Regions from separate parts of the Pseudomonas sp. DF11 genome, predicted to be linked through region 2. Evidence: predicted binding sites of a transcription regulator. Region 2 holds the regulator's gene; the other holds the start of a gene.
What was found. The regulator FliA, encoded in region 2, starts transcription of late flagellar genes. The targets are predictions, from matches to a motif close to CTAAAGTTTNNNNNNNNNNNGCCGNTAA.

Region 1: the regulator FliA is predicted to act here: its motif matches at 4,652-4,679, upstream of AC30D9_RS00245 (methyl-accepting chemotaxis protein).

The regions. Positions count from the first base shown of each region.
Region 1 is NZ_JBYVYN010000001.1:48,102-64,223, forward strand. Features, by position in the region: gene fapC (amyloid-like fimbrin subunit FapC) at 1-125, opposite strand, end outside; gene fapB (fibril amyloid subunit FapB) at 185-778, opposite strand; gene fapA (functional amyloid chaperone FapA) at 780-1,226, opposite strand; gene AC30D9_RS00235 (AAA family ATPase) at 1,548-2,072, opposite strand; gene pnuC (nicotinamide riboside transporter PnuC) at 2,069-2,632, opposite strand; gene AC30D9_RS00245 (methyl-accepting chemotaxis protein) at 2,896-4,530, opposite strand; gene AC30D9_RS00250 (undecaprenyl-diphosphate phosphatase) at 4,804-5,634, shown strand; gene AC30D9_RS00255 (DUF1294 domain-containing protein) at 5,631-6,050, shown strand; gene AC30D9_RS00260 (MmcQ/YjbR family DNA-binding protein) at 6,055-6,405, opposite strand; gene AC30D9_RS00265 (LysR substrate-binding domain-containing protein) at 6,402-7,310, opposite strand; gene AC30D9_RS00270 (FMN-dependent NADH-azoreductase) at 7,440-8,048, shown strand; gene AC30D9_RS00275 (alpha/beta hydrolase family protein) at 8,233-9,270, shown strand; gene AC30D9_RS00280 (MFS transporter) at 9,264-10,457, opposite strand; gene AC30D9_RS00285 (ABC-F family ATPase) at 10,676-12,265, opposite strand; gene lpxO (lipid A hydroxylase LpxO) at 12,670-13,569, shown strand; gene ligD (DNA ligase D) at 13,585-15,573, opposite strand; gene ku (non-homologous end joining protein Ku) at 15,606-16,122, opposite strand, start outside.
Region 2 is NZ_JBYVYN010000005.1:60,820-76,941, reverse strand. Features, by position in the region: gene AC30D9_RS16425 (CheW domain-containing protein) at 1-488, opposite strand, end outside; gene AC30D9_RS16420 (ParA family protein) at 585-1,376, opposite strand; gene motD (flagellar motor protein MotD) at 1,426-2,310, opposite strand; gene AC30D9_RS16410 (flagellar motor protein) at 2,527-3,267, opposite strand; gene AC30D9_RS16405 (protein-glutamate methylesterase/protein-glutamine glutaminase) at 3,267-4,397, opposite strand; gene AC30D9_RS16400 (chemotaxis protein CheA) at 4,446-6,701, opposite strand; gene AC30D9_RS16395 (protein phosphatase CheZ) at 6,732-7,517, opposite strand; gene AC30D9_RS16390 (chemotaxis response regulator CheY) at 7,536-7,907, opposite strand; gene fliA (RNA polymerase sigma factor FliA) at 8,075-8,821, opposite strand; gene fleN (flagellar synthesis regulator FleN) at 8,818-9,648, opposite strand; gene flhF (flagellar biosynthesis GTPase FlhF) at 9,765-11,114, opposite strand; gene flhA (flagellar biosynthesis protein FlhA) at 11,126-13,255, opposite strand; gene AC30D9_RS16365 (hypothetical protein) at 13,598-15,505, shown strand; gene AC30D9_RS16360 (RHS repeat-associated core domain-containing protein) at 15,822-16,122, shown strand, end outside.

The DNA.
Region 1 (16,122 bases), on a different contig from region 2:
CCTTTGGGACCATGGTGGCCATGACCATTGCCGTGCCCGTTATCGTTTCCTCCAGCCTGTGCGGCCATTGCCATGACAGCGGCGAGAGCGAAAACCAATGGTTTGAGTGCCATTGTCGGTTTCATGGTGTTTCTCCTTGCTTGTCGTTGGTTAAGTGTCGGTACTTTCTTATGTAGCCTCCGGGTCAATCAGCGACCCGGATGCTCAGGGTGTTGGCCATGCGGTTTCCCACCCCGGCACTCTGGTTCACCTGGATGACCCCTCGGCTGCCGGTGAAGGCCTGGTCGCTGGTAACGACCTGGCGACTGCCGGTTGGGGCGCCAGTTGCTCCTGAGTTCGGTAGCAACGCCACGTTCTGTTGAGACAGGGCGCTGTCGTCAATGCTCTGCGGATGGGCACTGATGCCCACTCGCATGACATTGGCCATTTGGTTGTTGGCCCCGGCGGACTGGTTGACGCCCAGCACACCGTTGCCGTTGGTAAAGGAATGGCCGCCGATGCTGGCGGTGGCGTTCATGGAAGGGTTGGCCGGCGTGTCGACGCGTTGTTGCACGTGGGTGCTGGCCTGGGCGTGGCTGCCGATGGCGATGGCTCGGGTGTTGGTCTGCTGGGTCTGGTCGCCGGCCGCCTGGTTGACGTTGAAGTTGCCGCTGTAATGGCTGCCGGAATCCTGCAGGTTGGCGCTACTGATCACCGCAACACCCGAATCGGCAAATACAGTGAAAGAGCTGAGCAGGGAAAGCATGAGCAGGGCGAGAAGAAACAGGGCGGGCTTCATGTCACTGGCCTCCCGCCAGCCGCCCCAACGGGGCCAGGCCGGAACTGAGCGAGCGGTTGATGGTGCCGGAGATCGCGCCGCCGCTGCCGCCACCGTGACCGGCACTCATGCCCGGCATGCCGTTGGGGTTGGTCACGACATTCAGGCCTTGCACACCGGTGCTCGGGGTGACGATGTTGCGGATCGACGAGCCGCTGGCAACGCTGGCGAACTCGCCATCGCTCAATTCGGTGCTGGCGGTGGCCTGGTTGATTCGTTCGGAGGGGTTGGCATTGACGGTGATCGGGTAGGGGTCTTTGCCACCATTGCGACCGATTGCGATGGGCTGCACGTCACGGGTGAGCACAATGACGCCATTGCCTTCGGCCTGCGCTGGCAGGCTGAGCGTTGCGCTGGCGGCGCAGCCGATCAACAACAGACAGGTCAAACTTCTTTCGAAAGTCCCCACGGCATCGGTTCCTTCTTCGGTGGGCTGGCCCTGGTCCAGCGTTGCGAAGTGGGGAGAGCAGGTGTTGTGCCGGTTTTTTGAATACCTTTGAATTCAATGACTTGTATTTGTGACCGAGATGCCAGGGAGGGAGCCTGTTTCAGCGCTGAGACAAGGTACATGGTGACCAGTCGGTCACTTACTGTCCCAGGGCTCTGGATCCAGGCTTTTGGGCGGGTGTTTCAAAAGCTTGACAGTCTTGATGACAATCGCGTGAAACGGCTTTGGATCCGGGTTTGGTGCGACGCCGTTGTTTCAGGAATGGAACAGATCACCCCGTGATCAGGCTTCAAGCAGGTGGGCAACGGCTGCGAACACTTGCTGTTGGCGTTGCCCCCAATCGCCGTGAATGACCTGCAAAGGTTGCCGATGTCGGCTCAGCCAGGCTTCGATCGCTTCAAAAAACGCCCGCCGTTCTTCCAGCTCGGGTTGGCAACGTAAACCGTCGCCGGTCCATTCCACCTGTTCGGGGTGGAGCAGCAGGTGCAAGTCGTAATGGCGGGCCAGCAGGGCCGGCTCGAGCCAGTCCGGACAGTCGCCGAACAGGGTCTGGCTCCAGAGGATGTTGCTCAACAGGTGAGTATCGAGGATCAACAGCGCCGGCCGATGGGCACGAGCTTCATCTTCCCAGGCCAGTTGGCCGGCGGCGATGTCGGTGATGTCAGCCAGGCACGTATCGCGCTGGGTCTGTTCCATGAAGTGGCGCACGTATTCATCCACCCGCAGGCCACCAAAGTGTTCCTGCAATTGCGCCGCCAGCCAGCTCTTGCCGCTGGATTCCGGGCCGGTCAGCACCACCACCTTCATGCGCGCAAGGCCGGGTCGGCGCGCCATTCCCGCCAGCCTTGCACGGCCAGCAGGGTGAACAGGGCGTAGAGGGCGGCGGTCAGGTGCAAGCCCTTGTAGATGAACAGGCCGACGAAAATCACATCCAGGGCGATCCACAATGGCCAGCATTGCACGCGTTTTTGCGCCATCCACCATTGGGCCACGAGGCTGAAACCGGTGAGCGCGGCATCGAGCCAGGGCTGGGCGGCATCGGTCCAATGAGCCATGGCGGCCCCCAACAACAGGCTGCCTGCCGCGCCGATAGCCAGGCCGCGCAATACCGACGGCCCACCGAGGCGGGTGACCTGGCGTCCATCATGATTGTGCCCGGCACGAGTCCATTGCCACCAACCGTAGAGTTGCAGCACCGCGTAGACAACCTGCAGCAGCATGTCCGAGTACAACTTCACCTCGAAGAAAATCCAGCTGTACAGCAACACCATGACCAGGCCGATCGGCCAGCACCAGGGGTTCTGCTTGACGGTCAACCAGACAGCGATCACGCCGAGGGCTGCGGCAAACAGTTCAAGCCCGGACATGGCGGTTCCTTGGGGAAATGGGAGAGGGCGGGGATTGTAAACGTTATGGCGTGGGCAGCTCCAATATCAATGCGGGATGTGCCGCCGCATCGCGAGTAGGCTCGCTCTCACAAAGGTATTTGCGGTGGACACCCAGCCTGGGACCGACACAAAACCAATGTGGGAGCGGGTTTGCTCGCGAAAGCGGTGGGTCAGCTTGCTCAATGTTGGATGTGCCAACGTCTTCGCGAGCAAGCCCGCCACACAGGGTTATTCATCAAGCCCTAGACACGGAACTGTGTGAGCAACCCGTTCAACTGTTCACTCAGCGCCTTGAGGCGCGTACTCGCCAGGCTCGACTGTTCAGCTGCCATAGCCGTGCTGTGGGACAGTCCGGCGGCCTGGGTGACGTTCTGGTTGATGTCTTCCACCACATGGGCCTGTTGCAGGGTGGCGCTGGCGATGGAGGCGTTCAGGCTGTTGAGGTTGCGCAAGGCCTGGCCGATGGCGTTGAGGCTGGCCCCGGCCAGGCCGGCCTGTTCGATAGTCAGTTGCGAGGCACGGCTGCTGTCGCTGATGACTTTCACCGCGGCTTCGGAATGGGTTTGCAGGCGCTCGATCATCGCCTGGATCTCTGCGGTGGACTTCTGCGTACGCTGGGCCAGCAGCCGCACTTCATCGGCGACCACCGCAAAGCCCCGGCCTTGTTCGCCGGCGCGGGCAGCTTCGATGGCGGCGTTGAGGGCCAACAGGTTGGTCTGCTCGGCGATGGAGCGGATCACCTCCAGCACGCTGCCAATCTGGGTGCTTTCGCTCGCCAGGGTGCGAATCACTTCCACCGCCTGGTCGATGGTCTGGGACAGGCGATCGATCTGCTGCAAGCTGCCATCGATGTTGACCTGGCCTTGCTGGGCCTGGGATTCGGCGTCACGCATTTCACTGGCCGCGTGCTCGGCGTTCTTCGCCACGTCCTGCACGCCATAGGTCACTTCATTGATCGCGGTAGCCACCAGTTCCATTTGTTGCGACTGCTGCTGGCTGCGTTCCTGGGCCTGGGCGGCGTCGTTGCCCAACTCGTTGGAGGATTGCCCCAGCGCACTGGCCGAGGCTTGCAGTTGGGTCACCACTTGCCGCAACTTGGCGGTAAAGGCGTTGAAATGCCGCGCCAGTTGGGTGACTTCGTCCTGGCCGTGAGTGTCGAGGGTGCGGGTCAGGTCGCTCTCGCCACTGGCGATGTTGGCCATGGCGTTGACCGTTTCCTGCAGCGGGCCGACGATGCTGCGCACGATCAGGGTCAGCAGCAGGCCCATGAGCAGGGTGATGACCAGGCCGACCACAGAGGCCTTGATCACCTGGGACTGGAACTCGGCCTGGACGTCATCGATGTACACGCCCGAACCGATGACCCACCCCCAGGGCTCGAACAATTGGACGTAGGAAGTCTTGCCCACCGGGGCCTCGGCGCCCGGCTTCGGCCAGAGGTAATTGATCATGCCGGCGCCCTTGGACTTGGCGATGGCGACCATCTCGTTGAACAGCGCATAACCGTTCGGGTCGCGAATGGCCGAGAGGTTCTGGCCTTCGAGCTTCGGGTTGGTCGGGTGCATGACCATGACCGGTGTCAGGTCGTTGATCCAGAAATAATCACTCTGGTTATAGCGCAGGCCACGCACGGCGCTGAGGGCCTGCTTTTGCGCGGCATCGCGAGTCAGGGTGCCAGCGGTTTCCAGGCCATGGTAGTAGCTCAGCACGCCACTGGCGGTCTGTACCACGTGCTGGGTTTTCTGCACTTTGGCTTGGTAGAGGTCGGTGTGGATCTGTTTAAGCATCAAGGCGCCCAGCGTGAACAACATCACGATGGCCACTACCAGGATGAGCCACAAGCGTCGGCTGATCGACACACTGCGCAAGCTATTCATACGCTGTCACTCCGGTTTCTTATTCTTGTCATTAACGACGGCCGGCACTTTAGCGCCCGGCGGCTATACGTAATTGACCTGGGTCATAACGCGGCAGCGTTATCAGGGCTTGTCTGATAGGATTTCGGCCCCGCAGCGCAAAACCTGAGCCTGTTCTGATTTTTCATTGGTTTTTTTTGAAAGGTCACAGTTATCGTGCACCCGCTGCGAGCACTCGCTTGACACTTGAATATTGATAAGACCTGCATGAACAGCGTCTTTTTTGGGGGATGAATGGATTTGTGGACCGCCTTTTCGGCACTGATTCTTGGCGTAGTAGAGGGTTTGACGGAATTTCTGCCGATTTCCAGCACGGGACACCAGATCATTGTCGCCGACTTGCTTGAGTTCGGTGGCGAACGTTCGATGGCGTTCAACATTATCATCCAGCTCGGCGCGATCCTGGCGGTGGTCTGGGAATTCCGACGCAAGATCTTCGACGTGGTACTGGGCCTGCCGACGCAACCCAGTGCCCGCCGGTTCACCGCCAACCTGCTGATCGCCTTCCTGCCCGCCGTGGTCCTGGGTGTGCTGCTCGCCGACTGGATCCACCACTACCTGTTCAACCCGATCACAGTAGCTGCGGCGCTGGTCGTGGGCGGTCTGGTGATGCTCTGGGCCGAGAAGCGCCAGCACCAGGTGCACGCCGAAACAGTGGACGAGATTTCCTGGAAGGACGCACTGAAGGTCGGCCTGGCCCAATGCATTGCAATGATCCCGGGCACTTCCCGTTCCGGAGCGACCATCATCGGTGGCCTGCTGTTCGGGCTGTCGCGTAAGACCGCTACCGAGTTTTCGTTTTTCCTGGCGATGCCGACCATGGTCGGCGCGGCGGTCTACTCGGGCTACAAATACCGCGAGCTGTTCGTTCCGGCGGATTTTCCAGTGTTCGCGATTGGGTTCGTCACGGCGTTCATTTTCGCCATGATTGCGGTCAAGGGCCTGCTGCGGTTCATCGCCAGTCACAGCTACGCCGTGTTCGCCTGGTATCGAATCGCCTTCGGCCTGTTGATCCTGGCCACCTGGCAGTTCGGCTGGGTGGATTGGAGCGCTGCCAAGCCATGAATGACTCAGGCGGCCGCAAACGTACCGGGCGCAATGCCGACGGCGCCGTGCAGCACCTGCGGCTCAAACTGATGGTGTTTGCGCTGCTCTGTGCCTTGCCGCTGTTCGGTTCGCTGCTGTTCGGGCTGCGGGCGGTGTCGTGGGTGCCAATGGCAGCCTATGGCGTCGTCAGCGTGGTGGCGTTCCTGCTGTACTGGAGCGATAAGCGCAAGGCGCGCGCCGACGCCTGGCGCACGCCAGAGAATGTGTTGCATGCAGTGGAACTGGCTGGCGGTTGGCCTGGAGCCTTGCTGGCCCAGCAGCTGTTTCGCCACAAGACCCGCAAGGTGTCGTTCCAGGTGGTGTTCTGGTTCATCGTGCTGTTGCACCAGGTGTTCTGGATCGACCAGTTGTTCCTGGGCAGCTATCTGTTCTGAATGGCTAGAGCAACAGACCTGCCTGCGTGCGCTTGGGCAATTTACTCACCACCAATTGGTGTGAGCGTTGCAGCAAGCCACGCAGCTCTTTGGCACCCAGCGGGTAGGGCACTTGCATGATGACCCACTGGGCCCGCGCCAGGTAAGGCGCGGGGTGAATGCCCGGCCGGTCGCAATGACCCAGGAACAGATCCTTGTCGACCTTGAACGCCAACGAGTCGCCCCGCAGCCCCTGCAGGGCGAACATTTTGTTCCCGGCAATGGAAAACACCCGCACGCCGCCCCATTTGTAGTCCTCCCGGGCGCCGGGCAGGCCCAGGCAAAACTGCGCGACATCCTCTTCGCTCAAACTCATAGCGTTCTATCTCCACAGCCCTCGAAGGCTTCCACCAAATGGTCGATCCATGCACGCACCGCTGGCAGCATGCCGCGTCGATGCGGGTAGACCGCCTGGAGCCAGCCATCGGGCAACGACCATCCAGGCAGCAATTGCACCAGTGTGCCGTCAAGCAATTCCTGCTCGCAATACATGCTCGGCAATAACGTGAAGCCCAGGCCGGCGAGGGTGCAGGCGCGACGCACAATGAAGTCGTCAATGCCCAGGCGCGCCTCCAGGCTCAGCTCCACACGCTGCCCATCGGCGCTGACCAGGCGCAGGTGCACCTGGCGATCGGCTTCCAATGCCCCCAGTACCGGCAACTGTTTGAGATCATCCGGCGATTCGATCCGCCGCCCTTCGACAAAGGCCGGGCTGGCAACCAGCATCAGCCGCGCCTGGCGCAGACGCCGGGTCATCAGCAGCGGGTCTTCGTCTCCCAGGTCACGCACGCGCAATGCCACGTCGATGCCTTCGCTGACCAGGTCCACCCGTCGGTTGAGCAGGGTCATATCCAGTTGTACCAAGGGGTATTTCGTCAGGAAGGTTTCGATCACCACCGGCAGAAACTGGTGGGCCAGTCCTACCGGACTCGATACTCGCAAGCGGCCACGGGGTTCGCTGGACATGCTCGCCACCGCTTCGTCGGCCATCTCGGCCTCCAGCATCATGGCCTGGCAATGGCGCAGATAACGTTCGCCGACCGCGGTCAACTTCAACTGGCGGGTGGTGCGTTGCAGCAACCGCGCGCCCAGACGCTCTTCCAGCTCGGCGATACGCCGCGACAATCGCGACTTGGGAATGCCCAGCAGTCGTCCGGCCGCTGCGAAACCGCCGGCTTCGACGACTTTGGCGAAGTAATACAAGTCATTGAGGTCTTGCATGTCTAGCTCGATTGTCCTGTCAGTAGGACAAACTATCGCATTTATGCTGACTTATCGAACATTGGCTTGATCTATAGGATTGTCTCCAATTGATCGCCTGGTTGCGGTCCTCACTTGGAGAGCACTCACATGAAACTGCTGCACATCGATTCGAGCATTCTGGGCGACAACTCTGCTTCCCGCCAATTGAGCCGTGAAGTGGTTGAAGCCTGGAAAGCTGCCGAGCCAGGCATCACCGTCACCTACCGTGACCTGGCCGCCGACGCCATTAGCCATTTTTCCGCCCAAACGCTGGTCGCTGCCGGCACCAGTGCCGAATTGCGCGACGCCGCACTCAAGTACGAAGCCGACCTTAGCGCCGAGACGATGGCAGAATTCCAGGCGGCGGATGCGCTGGTCATCGCCGCGCCCATGTACAACTTCAGCATTCCGACCCAGCTCAAGGCCTGGATCGACCGCATTGCCGTGGCCGGCCAGACGTTCCGCTACACCGAGGCCGGCTTCGAAGGCCTGTGCGGTGGCAAGAAGCTGGTGATTGTTTCCACCGCTGGCGGCTTGCACGCTGGCCAGCCAAGTGGCGCAGGCCACGAAGATTACCTGAAAGTGATGTTCGGTTTCCTTGGCATCACCGACATCGAATTCGTTCGTGCAGAAGGGCTGGCCAAGGGCGACGAGATGCGCAATAAGGGCATGAGCGAAGCCCAGGCGCAGATCGGTGAACAGTTCGCCGCTGCGTAAAACCTGCGTAAAAGCAGCAAGCTCTTCGGGCAACCTTGGTAAAACCCTGTATTCTCGTCGTCATTGGATGGTCGGGATGCAGGGTTTTTCTGCATTCGGCGCAGGGCTTCATGGCGCAGGTTATGCACGGCCAGGATTGCGAGCGACGGGGCCTTCCCGTGCGCTGGTGAAGGTGGAAGATTCGATGACACGTTTTGGTGCAGCGCTGCTGCTTTGCTTGTTAGCCAGTCTCGGTTCAGTGCAGGCCGCACCGGGACCGCATCCGCATTGGAGCGCCGGCTTCCATGAGCTGAGCTTTCTCGATCCGCTGGATCAACAGCCGATGCACGCCTTCGCCTTTTATCCGTCCACCGACCGGGAACAGTCCAGTCTGCTGGGTGGCTACCAGATCGATGCCGCGCCAGATGCCCAGATCGCCATCGGCCGCTTTCCGCTGCTGATGCTGTCCCATGGCAATACCGGTACGCCGTTGGCCCTGCATGACCTGGCCACTTCCCTGGCGCGCCAGGGGTTCGTGGTGGTGGCGGTGATTCATCCCGGCGACAACGCCCAGGACCACAGCCGGCTCGGGACCCTGAGCAACCTGTATGGCCGGCCGATCCAGATTTCCGAAGCCATTACCGCAACGTTGAACGACCCGATGCTCTCGCCGTTCGTCAACGCCGGGCAGGTCGGGGTGATCGGCTATTCGGCCGGTGGCGAGACGGCGCTGATCCTGTCCGGCGCGACGCCGGATCTCAATCGCCTGCGTCGCTACTGCCAGGAGCGACCGGATGACCGTGACGCCTGTAACACCCAGGGCGAGTTGATTGCCGATCGCGACGACCTGTACCCGGTGGCCGACCCCAGGGTCCGGGCATTGTTGCTCATGGCGCCGTTGAGCCTGAAGTTCGGCCGTCACACCCTGGCCGATGTCCATGTGCCGGTGCTGTTGTACAGCGGCGACGGCGACAAGCTGGTGGCTTTCGATAAAAACGCCGCCGCCTTGGCCCGCAAGCTGCCCACCGCACCGGATTTTAAGACCTTGGCCGGAGCGGGGCATTTTGTCTTCCTGGCCCCGTGTACCGACGAACAGATCGCTGCGATGCCGGCGTTGTGCACCGACGCTGACGGTGTCGACCGCAAGGACATCCACCGCACCATGATTTCCGAGGCCAGCCGCTTCTTCGGCGAGGCCTTGGGCAAGCCGACCCGGGCGGGGATGAGGACGGCCGATCAATAATGGGCGTTTGTCGCTCGGCGACGCAGCAGCAAGGTCAGCCCCAGGCCGCTGACCGACAGCAACGCGGCGCAGAAGAAGATCGACGAATAACCCAGGTTCAATGCCACCGCGCCCATCAGCGGACCGGCAATCGCCAGCGCCAGGTCAAAGAACACCGCGTAGGCGCTCAAGCCCGCGCCACGACTGGTGTTCGGCACCTGTTTGATGGCCTCCACCCCGAGCGCCGGATACACCAGCGACAGCCCGAAGCCAGCCAGCCCGGCACCGACCAGGGCGAACGCGGTGGACGGCGCCAGCCACAGCAATACCAGCCCCAGGGTTTCGATGCTCATGCAGGCAATGGCCGAGTTGAAGCCACCGAAGCGAGCGATGCTGGAAATGAACAATAACCGCGCCAGGATGAAGCAGACACCAAAGACCGTCAGGCACCAGGCCGCGCCGGTCCAGCCGCGACTGATATAAAACAGTGTGATGAACGTCGTGAGCGTACCGTAGCCGATCGACGCCAGGCTCAGGCCCGCCCCATACGGCGCAATGCGCCCAAACACCGCCCAGAATGGCAAACGCTCGCCACGAATGACCGGCACCGACGGTTTATTGCGAATCATCAACAGCGCAGCGCCCGCCAGCAACGACAACGCAATGCCCAGGCTGGCGAACCCCAGTCCACCGACCATCACCACTCCCAGCGGAGCACCGATGGCAATGGCCCCGTACGAGGCGATGCCGTTCCAGGAAATCGAGCGGGCCGTGTGCTCCACACCCACCTGGCCCATGCACCAACTGATGGTGCCCACGCCGATCAGCCCTTGGGCCACGCCGAGCAGCAAGCGGCCGGCAATCAGAATCAGCAGGCTGGGCAGGGGAAAACCTTGCAACAAGGTCGAGAACAGCGTCAGCACGCCGCTGAGCACAATCCCCGACAGCCCGTAGACGATTGCTCGCTTGGTACCGATGCTGTCCGACAACCGCCCGGCCATGGGACGACTGAGCAGGGTAGCCAGATACTGTGAACCGATGGTCAGCCCGGCCACCACTGCGCTGAAACCCAACTGTTCGTGGACATACCCCGGCAGTACGGCAATGGGCAGGCCGATGCAGAGAAAGGCGATGAAGGTGTAGAAAACGATGGAGACGATCTGCAGGGTGATCGACAGGGAACTGGGGGCAGGTGAGGGCGTGGGCATGGGGCTCGTTCGCGGGCGGCGGTAAGAGAGTCCCATCATGGCGTGAGGTGGGGATAAAAGAAAGCAGGCTAACTAAATGTGTTGGCACAAGCGGATTTCAATCTGAGGCCGCCACAAATCCAGCAGGCCCCAGTTGCGATCTTGGGATATGAAAAACCCTGTCACAACGGACAGGGCTTTTCACTTGTAGCTTGAGGCTTGCAACTCAGGGCTGTTGGTTAGAACACCACACCCTGGCTGCGCAGGTAATCATCATAGGTGCCGCTGAAGTCGACCACGCCGTCCGCGCTCAGCTCGATGATGCGGGTGGCCAGGGACGAGACGAACTCACGGTCGTGGCTGACGAAGATCAGCGTGCCCGGGTAGTTTTCCAGCGCCAGGTTCAGCGCTTCGATGGATTCCATGTCCAAGTGGTTGGTCGGTTCGTCCATGACCAGCACGTTGGGCTTTTGCAGGATCAGTTTGCCGAACAGCATACGGCCCTGTTCACCCCCGGAAATGACCTTGACCGACTTGAGGATCTCGTCGTTGGAAAACAGCATGCGGCCCAAGGTGCCACGCACCAGTTGTTCGCCGCCCTGGGTCCACTGGCCCATCCAGTCGAACAGGTTGACGTCGTCTTCGAAGTCATGGGCGTGGTCCTGGGCGTAGTAGCCCAGTTCCGCGGCGTCGGTCCATTTCACGGTGCCGGCATCCGGTTCCAGTTCATTGACCAGGGTGCGCAGCAAGGTGGTCTTGCCGATACCGTTCGGGCCAATGATCGCCACGCGCTCGCCGGCTTCGACGGTGAAGCTGAAGTCCTTGAACAGCGGCTTGCCGTCAAAGCCTTTAGCCATGCGCTCGACAATGACCGCCTGGCGGTGCAGTTTCTTGGTCTGCTCGAAGCGAATGAACGGGCTGACCCGGCTCGATGGCTTGACCTCGGCCAGTTGGATCTTGTCGATCTGCTTGGCGCGGGAGGTGGCTTGCTTGGCTTTCGAGGCGTTGGCCGAGAAACGGCTGACGAACGACTGCAGTTCGGAAATCTGCGCTTTCTTCTTGGCATTGTCCGACAGCAACTGCTCGCGGGACTGGGTCGCCACGGTCATGTATTCGTCATAGTTGCCCGGGAACAGGCGCAGTTCGCCGTAGTCCAGGTCCGCCATGTGGGTGCAGACACTGTTCAGGAAGTGACGGTCGTGGGAGATGATGATCATCAGGCTCGAACGTTGGGTCAGCACGTTTTCCAGCCAGCGGATGGTGTTGATATCCAGGTGGTTGGTCGGCTCGTCCAGCAGCAGCACTTCCGGGTCGGAGAACAGCGCCTGGGCCAGCAGCACACGCAGTTTCCAGCCTGGCGACACTTCGCTCATCGGGCCGAAATGCTGCTCGATGCCAATCCCCAGGCCCAACAGCAGTTCACCGGCGCGGGATTCGGCGGTGTAGCCGTCCATCTCGGCGAATTCGGTTTCCAGCTCGGCCACGGCCATGCCGTCTTCTTCGGTCATTTCCGGCAGGGAATAGATGCGGTCGCGCTCGGCCTTGACCTTCCACAGCTCTTCGTGACCCATGATCACCGTGTCGATCACGGTGAATTCTTCGTAGGCGAACTGGTCCTGGCGCAGTTTACCCAGGCGCACGTTCGGCTCGAGCATGACCTGGCCGCCGGACGGCTCGAGGTCGCCGCCGAGGATTTTCATGAAGGTCGACTTGCCGCAACCGTTGGCGCCGATCAGACCGTAGCGGTTACCCGCGCCGAATTTGACCGAGACGTTTTCGAACAGTGGCTTGGCGCCGAACTGCATCGTGATGTTAGCTGTAGAGATCAAAGGTTTATCCTGCGGAACATTCAGAGTAGCTAAGGGTGCGGCAGTACCTGTTCAGTACCTGTTTGCGCACGTCCCGACCGCGCAAAGGCGTCGCGGTCGCAAGCGCAAGGGTCCATCCGGCATAAGAGGACAGCAGCATACGGAGCGCCTGGCCCGATAGACGTGCGCCGAAGCCGGGTTTACGGTTTCGGCCAGAAAGGGGGCGCGTGATAGTTGGCGGCGATTGTACTGATCTGGCCGCATAAACGATAGGGTATTGCCCGGACAAGACAGTTTTTCACATTTACAGGATAACTTTCGGTTACAAACTGTGGCTAAAATGCCATCTCACCCGATGCGATCTCCCTTGCCGCTTGGCTGGCCTGGAGAAGCAGCCTGTTCACTCCTGCATTGTGATGGATTCCGTGAAGCTCATCATTGCCGCGATCTACATCCTATCCATTGGCTACGTCCACCTGCGCGGGCGCGTGCGGCATAAGTTCGGGCGCCAGTTGAGCGATCACTCGTCTTTTCTCGCCCCGATCAATTGCCTGCTCTACCTGTGTTCGAAACTGCCCAACAAGCCGTTCCTGAGCCCGGTGCAGTTTCCGGACCTGAGCCCGTTGCAGGCTCACTGGGAAGAGATCCGGGCCGAAGGCCAGAGCCTGCTGCACGCGGGGGAGATCAAGCGTTCCAATCAGTATGACGACGTCGGTTTCAACTCTTTCTTCAAGACCGGTTGGAAGCGTTTCTACCTGAAGTGGTATGGCGACAGCCATCCCTCGGCCATGAAGCTGTGCCCACGCACCACCGAACTGGTGCAAAGCATCGGTTCGATCAAGGCGGCGATGTTTGCCGAGCTGCCGCCAGGGTCGAAGCTGGTCCGGCATCGTGATCCGTATGCCGGGTCCTATCGGTATCACCTGGGCCTGGAAACGCCCAACGATGCCGGTTGCTACATCAACGTCGATGGTGAGTCTTATCATTGGCGCGATGGCGAGGCGGTGATTTTCGACGAAACCTTCATTCATTACGCCGAGAACACCACCGACCATAACCGCATCATCCTGTTCTGCGACGTGGAGCGACCCATGAAGTTTCGCTGGGCCACCGCGTTCAACCGCTGGTTTAGCCGCACCGTGATGGCGGCGGCCGGTGCGCCCAACGACGCGGGCGACAGGACGGGCGGCCTGAACCGGGCGTTCTCCAGGCTGTACAAGATCCGTTTGCAGGGCAAGGCCCTGAAGAAGCGCAACCGCACGCTGTATTACCTGCAGAAATGGGCCTTTTTCGGCGCTTTGCTGGCGATCTTCGTCTGGATTTGAACGCAGGATTGGTCCTCACGCCTCGGGTTTTTGCGCATCCAGCTGCGCCCACATTCTGGTGGTGATCCGCTGGCGGTGGTTGTAGCCTTCCCAAGGATCGGCCCGCAGGCCTTTAGCCCGTTCCAGAGCGGTATAAATGTCCCATTGCTGGGCATTGCGCAGGGTCTGCAATTCGGCCCGGGCAATCGGCACCGAAACCGGCAGGCCTGGCCTGGCACGCACCGAGTAGGCGGCCACTGTACTGGCCCCACGGGCGTTGCGCAGGTAGTCGACGAATATTTTCCCGACGCGGTTCTTCGGCCCCATGGTGGCGGTCAGGCGATCTGGCATCTGCCGGGCCAGGAACTGGGAGATAGCCTTGGCGAACGCCTTGGTAGTGTCCCAGCCCTCGCTTCTCGCCAAGGGCACGATCACGTGCATGCCTTTGCCACCGCTGGTCTTGAGGAAGGCCTGTAAACCCAACTCGTCGAGCAGCGCCAAGGTCATGCCGGTCGCCTCGATCATGGCGCTCCAGGGCAGCGAAGGATCCGGATCCAGGTCCAGGACAAACAGGTCAGGCGTCTCGATCCGGTCGTGGGTCGCGGTCCAGGTGTGCAATTCCACCGTACCCATCTGCGCCGCGCTGACCAATGCGTGGATGTCATCGATTTCCATCAGCGGTGCATGGCCTGGGTCCAGTTGCGGGTCCAACTGCTTGATATGGGGAATCTCCAGGCGATCGGCGTGTTTTTGAAAGAACTGTTCTTCGCCGATACCGTCCGGCGCCCGCAGTAGCGCGACCGGCCGCTGCTTGAGGTGCGGCAGGATCCAAGGGGCGATGTCCAGGTAATACTGCGCCAGCTCGGCCTTTTGGACGCCGCTGACACTGTCGATGACCCGGTCGGGGTGGGTGATCATCACGCCGTCGACTTTGGCCGCGCGGGCTTTGCTGCGACGCTGGGGTTTTGCTGTCGCAGGTTTTATCGGCAGGGGTTGCTCGCGAACGATCTTGTTGGCCGGCGTATTGTTCGACAAATCCAGGAAAATCGCCTGCCGCACCTGGCTGTCGGCAGTCCATTCAACGAACTCGACCTCGCAGGTCAGGCCCGGTTCGACCCATTGCACGCCGCGTCCTTGCGCACCGGCGAGTGGCAAGGCCAATGGTGAAGTCTCGCGCTGTTGCGCGCTCAGTTGTGCGTGTAATTGTTTGATTTGTGCCTGGCTGAACCCGGTGCCGACCCGACCGGCATACACCAGCCCCTCCGGCCCGTTGACTGCCAACAGCAGCGCGCCGAAACCGGCGCGCTTGCCTTGGGGCCGGGTGAACCCGACGATGACGAAGGACTGGCGCAACCGACACTTGAGTTTTACCCAATCAGCGCTACGTCGGGACATATAGGGGCTGCCCAGGCGCTTGCCGACCACGCTGTCCAGTGACAGGGCGATGGCGCTTTCGAACATCTCGTGCTGGCTGGCGGAAAACGACTCGGAAAAGCGCAGGCGCTTGCTGGCGTTGTTGCCAAGGGCTTTTTTCAGTGCTGCACGGCGCTCTTCCACCGGCGCCTGGCGCAGGTCGACACCGTTGAGGAACGGCGCATCGAACAGGAAATACACCATGTCGACGGTGCGGCCGATTTCGAACGCCTGACGCAGGGCCGCGAAATCGCTGTGGCCGGTATCGTCGAGCAGGACCAGTTCGCCGTCGAGCCAACTGTCCTCCAGGTTCAACCCGGCCAGGGCGTCGGCATGCAGCTTGAGCCGCTCGGTCCAGTCCTGATGATTGCGGTTGTACAGCCGGACTTCGCCGTCTTCGATGCGCGTCAGCAGGCGATAACCGTGGAATTGGACCTCATAGCGCCAGTCGCCGGTGGGTGGTTCTTCCACGGGCGTGGCCAGTTGCGGGGCCAGGCGTTCGGGCAGGCGGTTTCCGGGGGCGGCGTTGCCCGGTTGGCCAGGGTTGCGGGGCGTCGTTGCATCCGAGTCGGGACTGGACGAACGGGCATATTCACTCTCGGCGTTGGCCATGACAGATTCCTTTGTATTGCACACGCCAGGGTTTACCCCCGGGAGGCCTTGGTGGCTTTTTTAGCAGGAGCGGATTTGCCGGTTTTCGCAGGTTTGGCAGAGGACTTTCCGGCGGATTTGTCAGGTGCCTTGCCCTTGCTGCCCAGGCTGCGCTTGAGCAGTTCGGTAAGGTCGATGACATCGGCGCTCTTGCGCTGTTCCTCGCCTGGGTCGGTCTCCACCGCTTCGAGGCGGCCTTCGTTGGCTTTTTTCTCCACCAGTTCCATGATCTTGTCTTCGAAACTGTCCCGATATTCTTGCGGTGTCCAATCGGCGCTCATGTCCTCCACGAGGCGCTTGGCCATTTCCAGCTCGCCCTTGGCCAGGGTCGGGTTCGTGACCTCGTCGCCCAGTTCCAGGACATCGAGGTCACGCACTTCCGCGGGCCAGCGCAGCATCACCAGCACCAGCGCCGATTCAAGGGGCATGAGGGCCGCCAGGTGCTGGCGGGTATGCAGCACGACGTGGGCCAGGGCGACCTTGTTGGTCTTGACCAGGGTTTCGCGCAGC
Region 2 (16,122 bases):
GCCAGGGAATAAATCGATCCCAGGCATACCAGCGGCACCGCCAGGGTCAACCCGGCCACATCGAACAACAAACACTCGAACGGTTCGGCAGCCCAGGCCGGACGGTCGTCGCCCGGCACCGGAGGCGGTGGGTTGCTCGGCGGCAAGTGGACTTCCACCACCGGCGTCACCAGGCCCTGCAGCAGCGGGGCAACGGTGGAGACCGGCGCCAGGATCGGCGCAGGCGCGTCCATTACCGCCACCTGAGGCTTGATAAACGGTGCCTCGACCGCTGCCGCCATAACTGATTTCTGTGCATCACGGGCCTGCTCTTCGAGCACGGCCGCTTGAAATTCGTCCAGCACACCCTTGGCTTCGACGTGCTCGGGCGACGCCTCGATCACACTTGGCTGCGGTGGCAATTCTTCGGTCGCTTCCTGCAACAGCCCATCCAGATAGGATTGCAGGGCCATTTGCGGACGCGAGGTTGTCTTTATCGGGCGGCTCATGGGAACAGTGCGCCACTTGAAGAGGTTATCGGCATGAATGCGGTAGGACTTGAGCGTTCGCAAGCGAACACAGTGCCAGTGGAAAGCCTCGTCACCTTAAGCCACCTGCTGCGGAACAAGCTGCTGGGCCAGCAGGTGCTTGAGCAGCGCCCGGTAGGCCAGCACGCCACGGCTCTTGCCATCGAATTGCGAAGGGGTGACTCCGGCCCGGCTGGCGTCGCGCAGGCGGGTATCGACGGGGATATAGCCTTGCCAGATGTCATCCGGATACATGTCCCGCAATACGCGCAGGGTGCCCAGGGACGCCTGGGTGCGACGATCGAACAAGGTCGGCACGATGTTGAAGGCCAGCGTCTGCTTGCGCGAGCGGTTGACCATCGCCAGGGTATTGACCATGCGCTCCAGGCCTTTGACCGCCAAGTGCTCGGTCTGTACCGGGATTACCAGTTGCTGGCTGGCAGCCAAGGCATTGACCATCAGCAAACCCAGCAACGGCGGGCTGTCGATGATCGCGTAATCGAAATCCTGCCACAGCTGCGCCAGACTCTTGGCGATCACCAGGCCAAGGCCGCTCTGCCCGGGCGACTGTCGCTCCAGGGTGGCGAGGGCGGTGCTCGAGGGCAACAGGGAGATTCGCTCGTCGCTGGTGGACAACAGCAACTGCCCCGGCAAGCCCTCGGGCACAACGCCCTTGTGCAGGAACAGGTCGTAGTTGCTGTGCTCCAGGCTATCGGGATCGTAGCCGAAATAGCTGGTCATCGAGCCATGGGGGTCCAGGTCGACGATGACCACGCGCTTGCCCGCCTCGGCCAGCAACCCGGCTAAAGCGATGGAAGATGTGGTCTTGCCCACACCACCTTTTTGATTGGCGACTGCCCAGACTCTCATTCGGATCGTTCCTCCCGGCCGAAACAGGCTCGACCGAGAAATAGCTCGGTTATAAAGCGGGTGACGGAGAATTGACGGCACTCTGTCTTCCCGGCGGCTTGACCGGAGCCGGTGCAGTTTGTGTGCCAGCCCGCTTCAATGCCGCATCCGGGGTTGCATTGGCCGTACCGGTACCGGTCAGGCTACGACGCACATCGAGGTTGCGCGACACTACCAGCACCACCCGTCGGTTGCGCGCACGCCCCTCGGCAGTGGCATTATTGGCGACCGGCTGGAACTCGCCGTAGCCCACCGATGCCAGGCGCCCAGGGTTCACACCCTGCATCGCCAGCATGCGCACGATGCTCGCCGAACGGGCCGAGGACAACTCCCAGTTGGTCGGGTACTGCGCGGTACGGATCGGCTGGTCGTCGGTGAAGCCTTCGACATGGATCGGATTGTCAAAGGGCCTCAGGATCGCCGCCACCTTGTCGATGATGTTGAAGGCCATGTCGCTGGGCATCGCGTCGCCGCTGCCGAACAACAGGCTGGAATTGAGCTCGATCTCGACCCACAGCTCATTGCCGCGCACGGTCATCTGGTTGGAGCTGATCAAGTCGCCGAACGCGGCGCTGATGTCGTCGGCGATGCTTTTCAATGGATCACTGCCACCGGCGATACCGGCATCGACCTGTTCGCTGTCCTTGATCAAGGGTTTGGCCGGGGTGCTGCTCTTGGGCCGCTCATCGCCGATAGGGATAGGCTTGAGGGCGCGGTCGGAGTCGGTAAAGACACCGATCAACGCCTCGGAAATGACTTTGTACTTGCCTTCGTTGACCGACGAAATCGAATACATGACCACGAAAAAGGCGAACAGCAACGTAATGAAGTCGGCATAGGAAACCAGCCAGCGTTCATGGTTGACGTGTTCTTCATGATGCCTGCGACGTGCCATGTTAGAACGTGCCCATAGTAAATGACGAAACAGAGCCTGCCGCCGCCCTTGTGGCGAGGGGGTTTATCCCCGCTGGGTTGCACAGCAGCCCCAAAGCAAACAACTCGATCAATCTGGCACACCGAGACGCCAGGTTTTGGGGCCGCTTCGCGGCCCAGCGGGGATAAATCCCCTCGCCACAAGGGCGGCACATGCCTGAACGCCCTACGCTTTTCATCAGTCCATGAAGCCTTGCAGCTTCAGTTCAATGGAGCGCGGGTTTTCACCTTCGGCAATCGACAGGATCCCTTCGAGCAGCATTTCGCGATAGCGCGATTGGCGCAACGCGATGGACTTGAGCTTGGCCGCGATGGGCAACAGCACCAGGTTGGCACTCGCCACGCCGTAGATCGTGGCGACGAACGCCACGGCGATGCCGCTGCCCAACTGCGACGGGTCGGCCAGGTTGCCCATCACATGGATCAGCCCCATCACCGCGCCGATGATGCCGATGGTCGGCGCGTAGCCGCCCATGCTCTCGAATACCTTGGCCGCTTCGATGTCGCGGCTTTCCTGGGTGTAGAAGTCCACTTCCAGAATGCTGCGGATGGCTTCCGGCTCAGCGCCGTCCACCAGCAATTGCAGGCCTTTGCGCGAATAGCTGTCGGGTTCGGCATCGGCCACCCCTTCCAGACCCAGCAAGCCCTCCTTGCGAGCGGTCAGACTCCAGTTCACTACCCGGTCGATACCGCCGGCCAGGTCGACCCGCGGCGGGAACAGGATCCAGATCAGCACTTGCATGGCGCGCTTGAAGGCACTCATGGGCGACTGCAACAGCGCAGCGCCAATGGTGCCACCGAGCACAATCAATGCCGCCGGGCCGTTGGCCAGCGCGCCCAGGTGACCGCCTTCCAGATAATTACCGCCAATGATGGCGACGAACGCCATGATGATGCCGATCAGGCTGAGCACATCCATTACAGGCAGGCCTCGACCAGGTGTCTACCGATGTCGTCCAACCCGTACACCGCGTCGGCAAGATCGGCTTTTACGATGGCCATTGGCATGCCGTAGATCACGCAGCTGGCTTCGTCCTGGGCCCAGATCGCACTACCGCCCTGCTTGAGCAGGCGCGCGCCTTCGCGACCGTCGGCGCCCATGCCGGTGAGTACCACCGCCAGAACTTTGTCACCGTAGGACTTGGCCGCGGAACCGAAGGTAATGTCCACGCACGGCTTGTAGTTCAGACGCTCGTCGCCCGGCAGGATTTTCACCGCGCCACGGCCGTCGATCATCATCTGCTTGCCACCTGGCGCCAACAACGCCAGGCCGGGACGCAGGATGTCGCCATCCTCGGCTTCCTTGACGCTGATGTTGCATAGCTTGTCCAGGCGCTCGGCAAAAGCCTTGGTGAACGCCGCCGGCATGTGCTGGATCAGTACGATGGGGGCCGGGAAGTTGGCCGGCAACTGGGTCAGGACCCGTTGCAGCGCCACCGGGCCACCCGTGGACGTGCCGATGGCGACCAGCTTGTAGGCTTTACGCTTGGGGGCTGGCGACGATGCACTGGCGGCGGGCGCCGGACGGCCAGGAGCCGGTGCCGGAGCGCTGCGTACCGGGGGCGGATTGAAGCTGCCCGACGACGTCGGCGCCGGACTCGGCGCCACGACAGGGGCTGGCGCGGGAGCGCTGTAGCCACCGACACGCCGGTTGCTGCGGGAAATACTGTGGACCTTTTCGCACAGCAACTGCCGGACCTTGTCGGGGTTGCGCGAAATGTCTTCGAAATTTTTCGGCAGGAAATCCACCGCACCCGCGTCCAACGCATCGAGGGTCACCCGGGCGCCTTCATGGGTCAGGGACGAGAACATCAATACCGGAGTCGGGCAGCGCTGCATGATATGCCGCACGGCCGTGATGCCATCCATCATCGGCATCTCGTAGTCCATGGTAATCACGTCCGGCTTGAGTGCCAGGGCCTGATCGATCGCTTCTTTGCCGTTGGTCGCGGTACCGACGACCTGAATGCTCGTGTCCGCCGAAAGAATTTCCGAGACGCGGCGGCGGAAAAACCCCGAATCGTCCACCACCAGGACTTTAACTACCATAAACACTCCGTTAGACGAGGCGCGGCCCTGGGCCCCGCCCCTCCAGAATCAAATACGCCGGGCGGCGTAACGCTTGAGCATGCTTGGCACATCGAGGATCAACGCGATGCGGCCGTCGCCGGTGATGGTGGCGCCGGACATGCCCGGGGTCCCCTGGAGCATCTTGCCCAACGGCTTGATGACCACTTCTTCCTGGCCCACCAACTGGTCGACGACGAAGCCGATCCGCTGGGTGCCCACCGAAAGGATCACCACATGGCCTTCGCCCTGCTCCACATGGGCCGCGGAGCTGACCAGCCAGCGCTTGAGGTAGAACAGTGGCAGTGCCTTGTCCCGTACGATCACCACTTCCTGGCCGTCCACCACGTTGGTGCGCGACAGGTCGAGGTGGAAGATCTCGTTGACGTTGACCAGCGGGAAGGCGAAGGCCTGGTTGCCCAGCATCACCATCAGGGTCGGCATGATCGCCAGGGTCAACGGGACCTTGATGACAATCTTCGAGCCCTGGCCCTTGGTCGAGTAGATATTGATCGAACCGTTGAGCTGGGAAATCTTGGTTTTCACCACGTCCATGCCCACGCCACGGCCCGACACGTCGGAAATCTCGGTCTTGGTCGAGAAGCCCGGGGCGAAGATCAGGTTGTAGCACTCGGTGTCGCTCAGGCGGTCGGCGGCATCCTTGTCCATCACGCCGCGCTTCACCGCAATGGAGCGCAGTACGTTCGGGTCCATGCCTTTGCCGTCGTCGGAGATCGACAGCAGGATGTGGTCGCCCTCCTGCTCGGCGGCCAGGATCACCTTGCCGCTGCGGACCTTGCCTGAAGCTTCGCGCTCTTCCGGCGACTCGATACCGTGGTCGACCGCGTTGCGCACCAAGTGGACCAGCGGGTCGGCCAGGGCCTCGACAAGGTTCTTGTCGAGGTCGGTCTCTTCACCCACCAGTTCCAGGTTGATTTCTTTCTTGAGCTGGCGAGCCAGGTCGCGAACCAGGCGCGGGAAGCGCCCGAAGACTTTCTTGATCGGCTGCATGCGGGTCTTCATGACCGCGGTCTGCAGGTCCGCCGTGACCACGTCGAGGTTCGACACGGCCTTGGACATGGCTTCGTCCTGGCTGTTGAGGCCCAGGCGCACCAGACGGTTACGTACCAGCACCAGTTCGCCGACCATGTTCATGATCTCGTCCAGGCGTGCGGTATCGACCCGAACGGTGGTCTCGGCTTCGCTGGCCGGCTTTTCCGCTGGCGCGGCCGCTGGGGCGCGGGCGGGAGCCGGAGCAGCAGCGGCAGGCTTGGCGGGCTCGGCCTTGGGTTCCGGTGCCTTGGCAGCGGGTTTGGGCGCAGCCTTGGCCGCCGATGTCGCCGCAGTGGCGGCGGCAGGCGCAGCAGAAGCGGTACCGACTTCGCTGAACTTGCCCTTGCCATGCAGCTCATCGAGCAGTGATTCGAATTCGTGGTCGCTGATCAGGTCGCTGCCAGCGGCAGCGGCGGCGGGCTTGGCCGGTGTCGGCGCCGAAGCGATAGCCGAATCCAGAGCGTCCACGGCAAAGGTGCCCTTGCCATGCAACTGATCGAGCAACGCTTCGAATTCGTCGTCGGTGATGTCCGAACTGTCGCCTGCGGCTTTCGGGGCGGCCGGGGCCGTCGACGGAGCGACGGCATCAGGCGCGAACTGGCCCTTGCCATGAAGCTGGTCGAGCAGTGACTCGAACTCAGCATCGGTGATTTCATCGCTGGCAGCCCCATCGGCGGCTGGCGCAGCAGGTGCTGCCGGAGCGGCCGGCGCCTCGGCCTGGGCCTTGACGGTATTGAGCGAGTCCAGCAGTTGTTCGAATTCGTTATCGGTGATGTCGCCCGATTCCTCGGCGACCGGTTCTTCGACCACTGCCTCGGCAACCGGTGCGGCTTCGTCAGCCGATTGCGGCTCGGCCAGGCGCGACAGCGCGGCGAGCAGCTCGGGGGTGGCAGGGGTAATCGGCGAGCGCTCACGCACTTCGCTGAACATACTGTTGACCGCATCCAGCGCTTCAAGCACCACGTCCATCAGTTCCGAATCAACGCGACGCTCACCCTTGCGCAGGATGTCGAACACGTTCTCGGCAATGTGACAGCACTCCACCAGCTCGTTGAGCTGGAGGAAGCCGGCGCCTCCTTTTACAGTGTGGAAACCGCGAAAAATTGCATTGAGCAGATCCGCATCATCGGGTCGGCTTTCCAGCTCGACCAGTTGTTCGGACAGTTGCTCTAGAATCTCGCCGGCCTCAACCAGGAAATCCTGAAGGATCTCTTCATCGGCGCCGAAGCTCATTAATGGCTGCTCCTAAAACAGGGCTAAAACTCAGAATCCAAGGCTGGACAGCAAATCGTCCACATCGTCCTGACCGGACATAACGTCTTCTCTTTTATCGGCATGAATCTGCGGACCTTCACCCTGAGAGAGATGTTTTTGTGGATCTTTTTCAGCAAGCATCGCTTCACGGTCGTGTTCGATACCTGCAAAGCGGTCGACCTGGCTGGCCATCAACACCAGTTTGAGCAGGTTGCTTTCCACTTCGGTGACCAGCTGGGTCACACGCTTGATCACCTGGCCGGTCAGGTCTTGATAGTCCTGGGCCAGCAGAATGTCGTTGAGGTTGCTTGCCACGGCGCGGTTCTCGGTGCTGCTGCGCGTCAGGAAACCGTCGACCCGACGGGCCAGTTCCCGAAACTCTTCAGCCCCGACTTCGCGACGCATGAACCGGCCCCAGTCGGTGCTCAAGGCCTGGGCTTCATCGCTCAGGCCATTGACCAGCGGCGTGGCGCTTTCCACCAGATCCATGGTGCGGTTGGCCGCGGCCTCGGTCAGCTTGACCACATACCCCAGACGCTCGGTGGCGTCGGTGATCTGCGAGACTTCCTCGGCCTGCGGCATATTCGGGTCGATCTGGAAATTGACAATCGCGCTGTGCAATTCACGCGTGAGCTTGCCCACTTCCTGATACAGACCGCGATCACGGGTCTGGTTGAGCTCATGGATCATTTGAACCGCATCGCCAAAGCGACCTTTTTCAAGGCTGTCGACCAGTTCGCGGGCATGTTTTTTCAGGGTCGATTCGAAATCGCCCATTGAAGATTCGTTGTCCATAGCTCCCCCGTGGCGCCGTTAACCGATGCGTTCGAAGATTTTTTCGATCTTCTCTTTCAACGCCTGGGCCGTGAAGGGTTTGACCACATAGCCGTTGACACCGGCCTGGGCCGCTTCGATGATCTGCTCGCGCTTGGCTTCGGCAGTGACCATCAGCACCGGAAGATGCTTGAGTTTTTCGTCGGCACGCACTTGGCGCAGCAGGTCGATACCGGTCATGCCCGGCATGTTCCAGTCGGTGACCAGAAAATCGAAGTTGCCACTGTGCAACATAGGGAGCGCAGTGGTCCCGTCATCTGCTTCGGCCGTGTTGGTGAACCCAAGGTCACGCAACAGGTTTTTTATGATCCGCCGCATCGTTGAGAAGTCATCAACGATGAGGATTTTCATGTTCTTGTCCAATTCGACCTCCAAGCAGTCTTAAACGCGCCCAGCACCTGGACGCGCCATTTCAATCAATCCGGCACAACACTCGACAACAGTCTGGAGCACAACGGATGGAGACTGGCGCAGTACTTGCCAGGCCAGCCTCGTTCGCAGTGTCCCCACACTGCCTGTCAACGCGCTCGCCACTCCCCCAAACGCCCCCGCAAACGGGCCGCGCACTGGCTGTGTAACTGGCTGACCCGCGATTCGCTGACCCCCAGGACCTCACCGATTTCCTTGAGGTTCAGCTCTTCGTCGTAGTACAGCGCCAAGACCAGTCGCTCACGCTCCGGCAAATTGGCAATCGCATCCGCCAGCGCGCTCTGGAAACGTTCATCTTCCAGGTCACGCGATGGCTCCATGTGAGCACTCGCGCCATCCTCGTGCAGCCCCTCGTGTTCACCACCGTCCTGCAACAGGTCGTCGAAACTGAACAGGCGGCTGCCCAAGGTATCGTTCAAAATCCCGTAATAATCATCGAGACTCAACTGGAGTTCGGCCGCAACCTCGTGATCTTTAGCGTCACGCCCGGTTTTAGCTTCAATTGCCCGAATTGCATCACTGACCATGCGAGTATTGCGGTGCACCGAGCGTGGCGCCCAATCGCCCTTGCGGACTTCATCGAGCATGGCCCCGCGAATGCGAATACCGGCATACGTCTCGAAACTGGCGCCCTTGCTCGCGTCGTATTTGTTCGACACTTCGAGCAGGCCGATCATGCCCGCCTGGATCAAGTCTTCGACCTGGACACTGGCCGGCAACCGCGCCAGCAAGTGGTAGGCGATACGCTTGACCAGTGGCGCGTAACGCTCGATCAATTCGTATTGGGCGTCCCGTGCCGATTTTTTGTAGAGATGGTTGTAACCGCTGGCTGTCATAGCACGGGCCCTGCTGTTTGTTGCACAAGACGCTCGACGAAAAATTCCAGATGCCCGCGCGGGTTGGCCGGCAACGGCCAGGTATCGACCTTCTGGGCGATCGCCTTGAACGCCAGCGCGCACTTGGAACGTGGAAAGGCTTCATAAACGGCACGTTGCTTCTGGACAGCCTTGCGTACGCTTTCGTCGTAGGGCACGGCGCCGACATATTGTAGGGCGACGTCCAGGAAGCGATCCGTGACCTTTGTCAACTTGGCGAACAGGTTGCGGCCCTCCTGCGGGCTCTGGGCCATGTTGGCCAGGACGCGGAAGCGGTTCATGCCATAGTCGCGGTTCAACAGCTTGATCAAGGCATAGGCGTCGGTGATGGACGTCGGTTCGTCGCAGACCACCAGCAGCACTTCCTGGGCAGCGCGTACGAAACTGACGACCGAGTCGCCGATACCGGCCGCGGTGTCGATCACCAGCACATCGAGGTTGTCGCCGATGTCGCTGAAAGCCTGGATCAGGCCGGCGTGCTGGGCCGGGGTCAGGTGAACCATGCTCTGGGTGCCGGAGGCAGCCGGCACGATGCGAATCCCGCCCGGCCCCTGCAACAGCACGTCGCGCAGTTCGCAACGGCCTTCGATCACGTCCGCCAGGGTGCGTTTGGGTGTAAGCCCCAACAGCACGTCGACGTTCGCCAGGCCCAGGTCGGCGTCCAGCAGCATGACCCGTCGGCCAAGCTCTGCCAGAGCCAGGGACAAGTTCACTGACACGTTAGTCTTCCCGACGCCACCTTTGCCGCCGGTCACCGCGATCACCTGTACGGGATGCATGCTGCCCATGTTCGTTCTTTACCTTGTCTTACTTAGACGGAGGCCACATTACTGGCTGCGCGTTCGCATACGGAACAATGCATGGCAGACCATCGATGTAGGTACAAAAAATATTCATGATTACCTCAGCCAACCTGCTTGGTCGGGCTGTGGTAGATATCAGCGAACATATCAGCCATGGCTTCTTCGCTGGGTTCTTCCTGCATTTGCACACTCACGGCTCGGCTGACCAGTTGATGACGGCGCGGCAGATGCAAATCATCCGGGATCCGCGGCCCGTCGGTCAGGTAGGCCACCGGTAGTTCATGACCGATCGCCAGGCTCAACACCTCGCCCAGGCTTGCCGTTTCGTCCAGCTTAGTCAGGATGCAGCCGGCCAGCCCGCAGCGTTTGTAGCTGTGATATGCGGCGGTTAGAACCTGTTTCTGGCTGGTGGTTGCCAACACGAGATAATTTTTTGACTTGATGCCACGTCCGGCCAGGCTTTCGAGCTGCATGCGCAGGGCCGGATCGCTGGCTTGCAGGCCCGCGGTATCGATCAGTACGACGCGCTTGCGCAGCAACGGTTCCAATGCCTGGGCCAGGGACTGGCCCGGATCCACATGGGTCACCGACACGTTGAGGATCCGTCCCAGGGTCTTGAGTTGCTCCTGGGCACCAATGCGGAAACTGTCCATGCTCACCAGGGCGATGCTCTGGGCGCCGTACTTGAGTACGTAGCGGGCGGCGAGCTTGGCCAGGGTGGTGGTCTTGCCCATGCCGGCAGGACCGACCATGGCAATCACCCCGCCCTCTTCCAGCGGCTCGACTTCCGGCGTGACGATCATCCGCGCCAGGTGCGCCAGCAACATGCGCCAGGCCTGGCGAGGCTCTTCGATACCATTGATCAATGCCAGCAGGTCACGGGACAACGGGCCGGACAGGCCGATGCGTTGCAGGCGACGCCACAGGTTGGCCTGGGCTGGACGGCTGCCTTGCAGCTGGTTCCAGGCCAGGGAGCCGAGCTGGACTTCCATCAATTCGCGCAGGCTATTGAGCTCAAAGCGCATCGAGTCCAGGGCACGCGGGTCGACACCCCGGGCAGGTGCTGCGGGTGCCGGTTCAGGACGACGCGGTTCGGCTTGGGCCTGCTCGATCAGCGGCTCGGCAGCGGTCAACGGCAAGCCGGCAGTCAGCGGCTGACCGGCGAACAATTGACGATTGGTGCCTGCCACTGCCTCGCCTTCGCTGCTGCGCAGGCTCAGTTCGGCCTGGGCGCTGGCGATGCGTGATTGGGTCTTGCGCAGCTCGTCTTCGAGCTCCATGTTCGGAACGCGTGGGGCCAGCGCCGACAATTTGTAATCCAGGGCGGCCGTCAGCTCGACACCGCCGGCGATCCGGCGATTACCGATGATGGCTGCTTCAGCGCCCAGCTCGTCACGAACCAGCTTCATGGCCTGACGCATATCGGCGGCGAAAAAACGCTTCACTTGCATAAACCACTACCTCAGCCGTTGGGCCCTACTGTCGCAACGATGGTCACTTGCTTGTTGTCCGGTATTTCCTGGTACGCCAGCACATGCAGCCCCGGGACCGCGAGGCGCCCGAATCGCGAGAGCATCGCGCGAATCGGACCGGCCACCAGCAGGATCACCGGTTGGCCTTGCATCTCTTGCCGCTGGGCTGCATCGATCAGCGAACGCTGCAGCTTCTCGGCCATGCTTGGCTCCAGCAGAACACCCTCTTCCGAGCCTTGTCCTGCCTTCTGCAGACTATTGAGCAATATCTGTTCCAACCTTGGTTCCAGAGTGATCACAGGCAGCTCGGACTCAGTGCCTACAATGCTTTGGACGATTGCGCGGGATACGCCGACCCGAACCGCGGCCACCAAGGCGGCGGTATCTTGACTCTTGGACGCGTTGTTGGCGATAGCCTCGGCGATACTGCGTATGTCGCGCACCGGCACTTGCTCGGCCAGCAACGCCTGCAGCACCTTGAGCAACTGCGACAACGAAACCACACCCGGCACCAGCTCTTCCGCCAGCTTCGGCGAGCCTTTTGCCAGTACTTGCAGGAGTTGCTGGACTTCTTCGTGGCCGATCAGCTCGCTGGAGTGCTTGTACAGGATCTGGTTCAAGTGGGTCGCCACCACCGTACTGGCATCCACCACGGTATAGCCGAGGGACTGGGCCTGGGCCCGCTGGCTGATTTCGATCCACACCGCTTCCAGGCCGAAAGCCGGATCCTTGGCGGTGATGCCGTTGAGGCTGCCGTAGACCTGCCCGGGGTTGATCGCCAGTTCGCGGTCAGGGTAGATCTCGGCTTCGGCCAGGATCACCCCCATCAAGGTCAGCCGATAGGCGCTCGGCGCCAGGTCGAGGTTGTCACGGATATGCACGGTAGGCATCAGGAAGCCCAGGTCTTGGGAGAGCTTCTTGCGCACCCCCTTGATCCGCGCCAGCAACTGACCACCCTGGTTGCGGTCGACCAATGGAATCAGACGATAGCCGACTTCCAGGCCGATCATGTCGATTGGCGTCACATCATCCCAGCCCAATTCCTTGGTTTCCATGGCACGGGCCGGCGACGGCAGCAGTTCCTGCTGGCGCTTGACCTCTTGCAGGGCCTGGATTTTCTGCACGTTCTGCTTTCTCCAGAACAGGTAGGCACCGCCCGCGGCCACGGCAGCCATGCTCAGGAAGGAAATATGGGGCATCCCCGGCACCAGGCCCATCACCGCCATCAGGCCGGCAGCAACGGCCAGGGCCTTGGGCGAGGCGAACATTTGCCGGCCGATCTGCTTGCCCATGTCTTCGGAGCCCGAAGCACGGGTCACCATGATCGCGGCCGCTGTGGATAACAACAGTGATGGCAATTGCGCCACCAAACCGTCACCGATGGTCAACAAGGCGTAAACCCTGCCAGCGTCGCCGAAAGTCATGTCGTGCTGGAAGATACCGACGGCCATGCCGCCGATCAGGTTGATGAACAGAATCAGCAGGCCGGCGATGGCGTCACCGCGCACGAACTTGCTGGCACCGTCCATGGAACCGTAGAACTCGGCTTCCTGGGCCACTTCCAGGCGACGCAGCTTGGCCTGGCTCTGGTCGATCAGGCCGGCGTTGAGATCGGCGTCTATCGCCATCTGCTTGCCCGGCATCGCATCGAGGGTGAAACGCGCGCTCACCTCGGAAATCCGCCCGGCGCCCTTGGTCACCACGACGAAGTTGATGATCATCAAGATGGCGAAGACCACGATACCGACCACGTAGTTACCGCCGATCACCACCTCACCGAAGGCCTGGATCACCTTACCGGCGGCAGCGTGCCCGTCCTGGCCGTGGAGCATGACCACCCGGGTGGACGCCACGTTCAGCGCCAGGCGCAACAGCGTGGCCACCAGCAGGATGGTCGGGAATACGGCGAAATCCAGCGGCCGCAGGGCGTATACGCACACCAGCAGCACGACAATCGACAGGGCGATGTTGAACGTGAAAAACACGTCCAGCAGGAACGGTGGTACCGGCAGCATCATCATGGCGAGCATGACCAGCAGCAACAGCGGCACGCCCAGATTACCCCGGCTGAGGTCTACGACATTGCTGCGCGCGGTGCTGAGTAACTGAGAGCGATCCACCAATATTCCCCGTTCCTGTGAAGCAAACTTTTGACGCCCGGAGCGCCGTAAAACCTGCATGTGCAAAAAGCCGTCCAACTTTTGCGGGAACTGGAAATATCGCTCGCTCATGAGGCTCCAGGCCTTAAATTCCGCGCACCCGCCGATATGAGCCTCGGAGCAAAGGACTAATGGCCATCTTCGTATATAGGCCCGATCACACTTGCCGCTAACACTCCTGAAGCGGAACGTCAACCTGACACTTATGAGAGTGGTTGAGACAGACGCGGAGGTATTGAATGAGTGACAGAGCGACTGTGGAGATATCGAGGACAGCCGCAACAACCCAGAGGGGGGCTTGCCATGACCGACAATATTTCCCTTGCCGTGCAAATGGATGTGAATCCAGACGACCTGGACGAAAACGGTGTATTGAAGCCTTATAGGGCTCCAGAGTTTCCCCCGTACCCTACCGACGAATTGGAAACCTGCGATGAGCAGTCATCCAACGGTGACGCGCCTCCAGACGAAGAATTTCTTTCGTCACCCAGGATCGGCTGGTGCCCGAGTGGCAGCGTCAGTGATGGCATCTGCTCACCATTCAATAATATCCGTACTGACTGGATGGGCCGCTATGCCACCAGCAACCTGCGGATTGATGAATTGATCCTGCCCGGCACCCACAACGCCGGCATGGACAAGCAGGCTTCTTACTCCAACAGCTACGATACCTGCCAGGACGTGTCGCCTCACAGCCAATTGCAAACAGGCATCAGGGCGCTCGACCTGAGGGTCCAGTTTTTCAGTGGCTACCCGCAAGGTGATCGGAGAAGGTTCGCAATCTTCCACAGCTCGAACTCTGGCAGGAACATTGAAGGTGACGTTTTGCAGGCCGTCATCAATCTCCACACGGCCCACCGCAACGAGGTGGTCATCCTCGACTTTCATGACTTCAAGAATTTCACCGTCGCGGCACACCGCGAACTGGCCACGGTTATCAAGAATCGCCTGGGCAGTAAATTAATAGAGCCCAAATGGAAGGCCCTGGTGCTCAGGCAGCTATGGGCCCTGCAGAGAACCGTTGTGATCGCCTACAACGATGAGCAACGAGACCCGCTGTTCTGGCCGGGCGTTAACCAGCGCTGGATCGGCAAGGATCGGCCCTCCAGCAGCGAATTGAAGAGTTTCATCGATCGGGTTGGCAACGAGACAAAGCCCGACTATCAATTGCGCGCCATCCAGGCCCATAAATACACCCTGGTCTATCAACCGGACGATATGTCATCGGACGTCATGAACTGGTTTGCAGCGGGTGAAAATAATTCGCCGATCATGAAGTTCTTTATCATCAACACCGATTGGTCCTTGCGTCACCGCTTTGTCGATAATTGCATCTATGCCAACAGCCTCAGAAACAGAAAAAGAGCCTCCGTACATTGGACCCCCAATAATATTCCGGGGGGCATGATGGACGACGACTACCACGCAATCGTCGTTGAAACCTCCAATGGTAATTGGTCCTCATCGCTGTTCGCCCCCTCCAACCCGCCGGACGCAGCCACGATGCTGATCATTTGCCGCGCCCAGTTGCAAACCCTGTTGCATACATCCAACAGTGACTTTCCAAATGGGATCATTACGCTGGCGCAAAATAACGTGGTGCTCTTTCAATACACCCATAAGAAGTGGGTATTGCAAAATACCCGGACTTATACTCCCAACAGCTCGGGAAACACGGTTCCTGCCCCGCTCGCCGATGAAAAACTCATTAAGTACCAGACAGGGGATGGTAATTGGACGGAACACATCAGCCTACCGATGTCTGCACCGACCTACAGCTATGTCGAGATATCATCGAGCGCCGGCTATTACAGCCAGATCCATCGTCAATCCGGGCGGAGAGTCTACCGCTGCCAACGGGGAGACAAATATCTCTTCATGTTCAATCAAGGCGTCTGGCAGCCGGTCAAGCCAGCCATACACTCCTACGGCGCGGCCCAGGCCGGGGCCCAGATGGCAGATACCGGCACAGAGCAGACGCGGGTGCACTTCAAGGATGGCGACTGGATCGCGCAAATCACCCTGCCTGCCAATGCATGGCAGGGCGACACTGTTACCCTCACCTCCAACGCAACCTATACCGCTACCGTCATGGGCACCAATCTCGAATCAGGCGCCTCCGCACAACTGAGAAGAGGCGACACCCTTCACTATCGATACGTTGCCAGCATCGGCAAGTGGCGCAGTTGGCAGGGGCTGGATAACGAATGAAAAAACTTTGAACTGCCGACGGCAGCTTTCCCCTCTTCCCATACCCCTCGCTGACAACGCAGGGCCGTTCAAGGGCCGATGAACATCTAGGAATCACGCCGCAAATTCGGCGAAATTGGCAAGTCCTTGAGGGTTCGGGACGCTTGCCCTTGCCCCGCGCGGTGCGGGCGGATCTGGTGGACGTAGGCCTTCTTGAAACAAAACAAAAGTCCTGTCGGACGATGGATATGGAACAAGAAACACTAACAATTCTGCTAGTTACCCTCCCCAGTCCGAATCTCGATAATGACATTCCTCATCGCCATTGGGCGTAGTCATGCCAACCATTCCCCTTTGCAGCTACCGCTACGATCCGTTGGATCGCCTTACGGGCCATGCCGTGGAGGCCTACGCCCCGATCCAGCGGTTTTACTGCAAATCACGCCTGGCCACCGAGATTGATGGCGTCGTCAACCGGTCATTTTTCCAACACGACGACCAACTGCTGGGCCAGGCTGAAACCCAGGCCGGTGAAAGGAAGGCGACGTTGTTAGCGACCGATCAACAACGCTCGGTCTTGCATGCCATCGCCCCTAACGAATCGCAATCCTTCGCCTATTCGTCCTATGGACATCGCC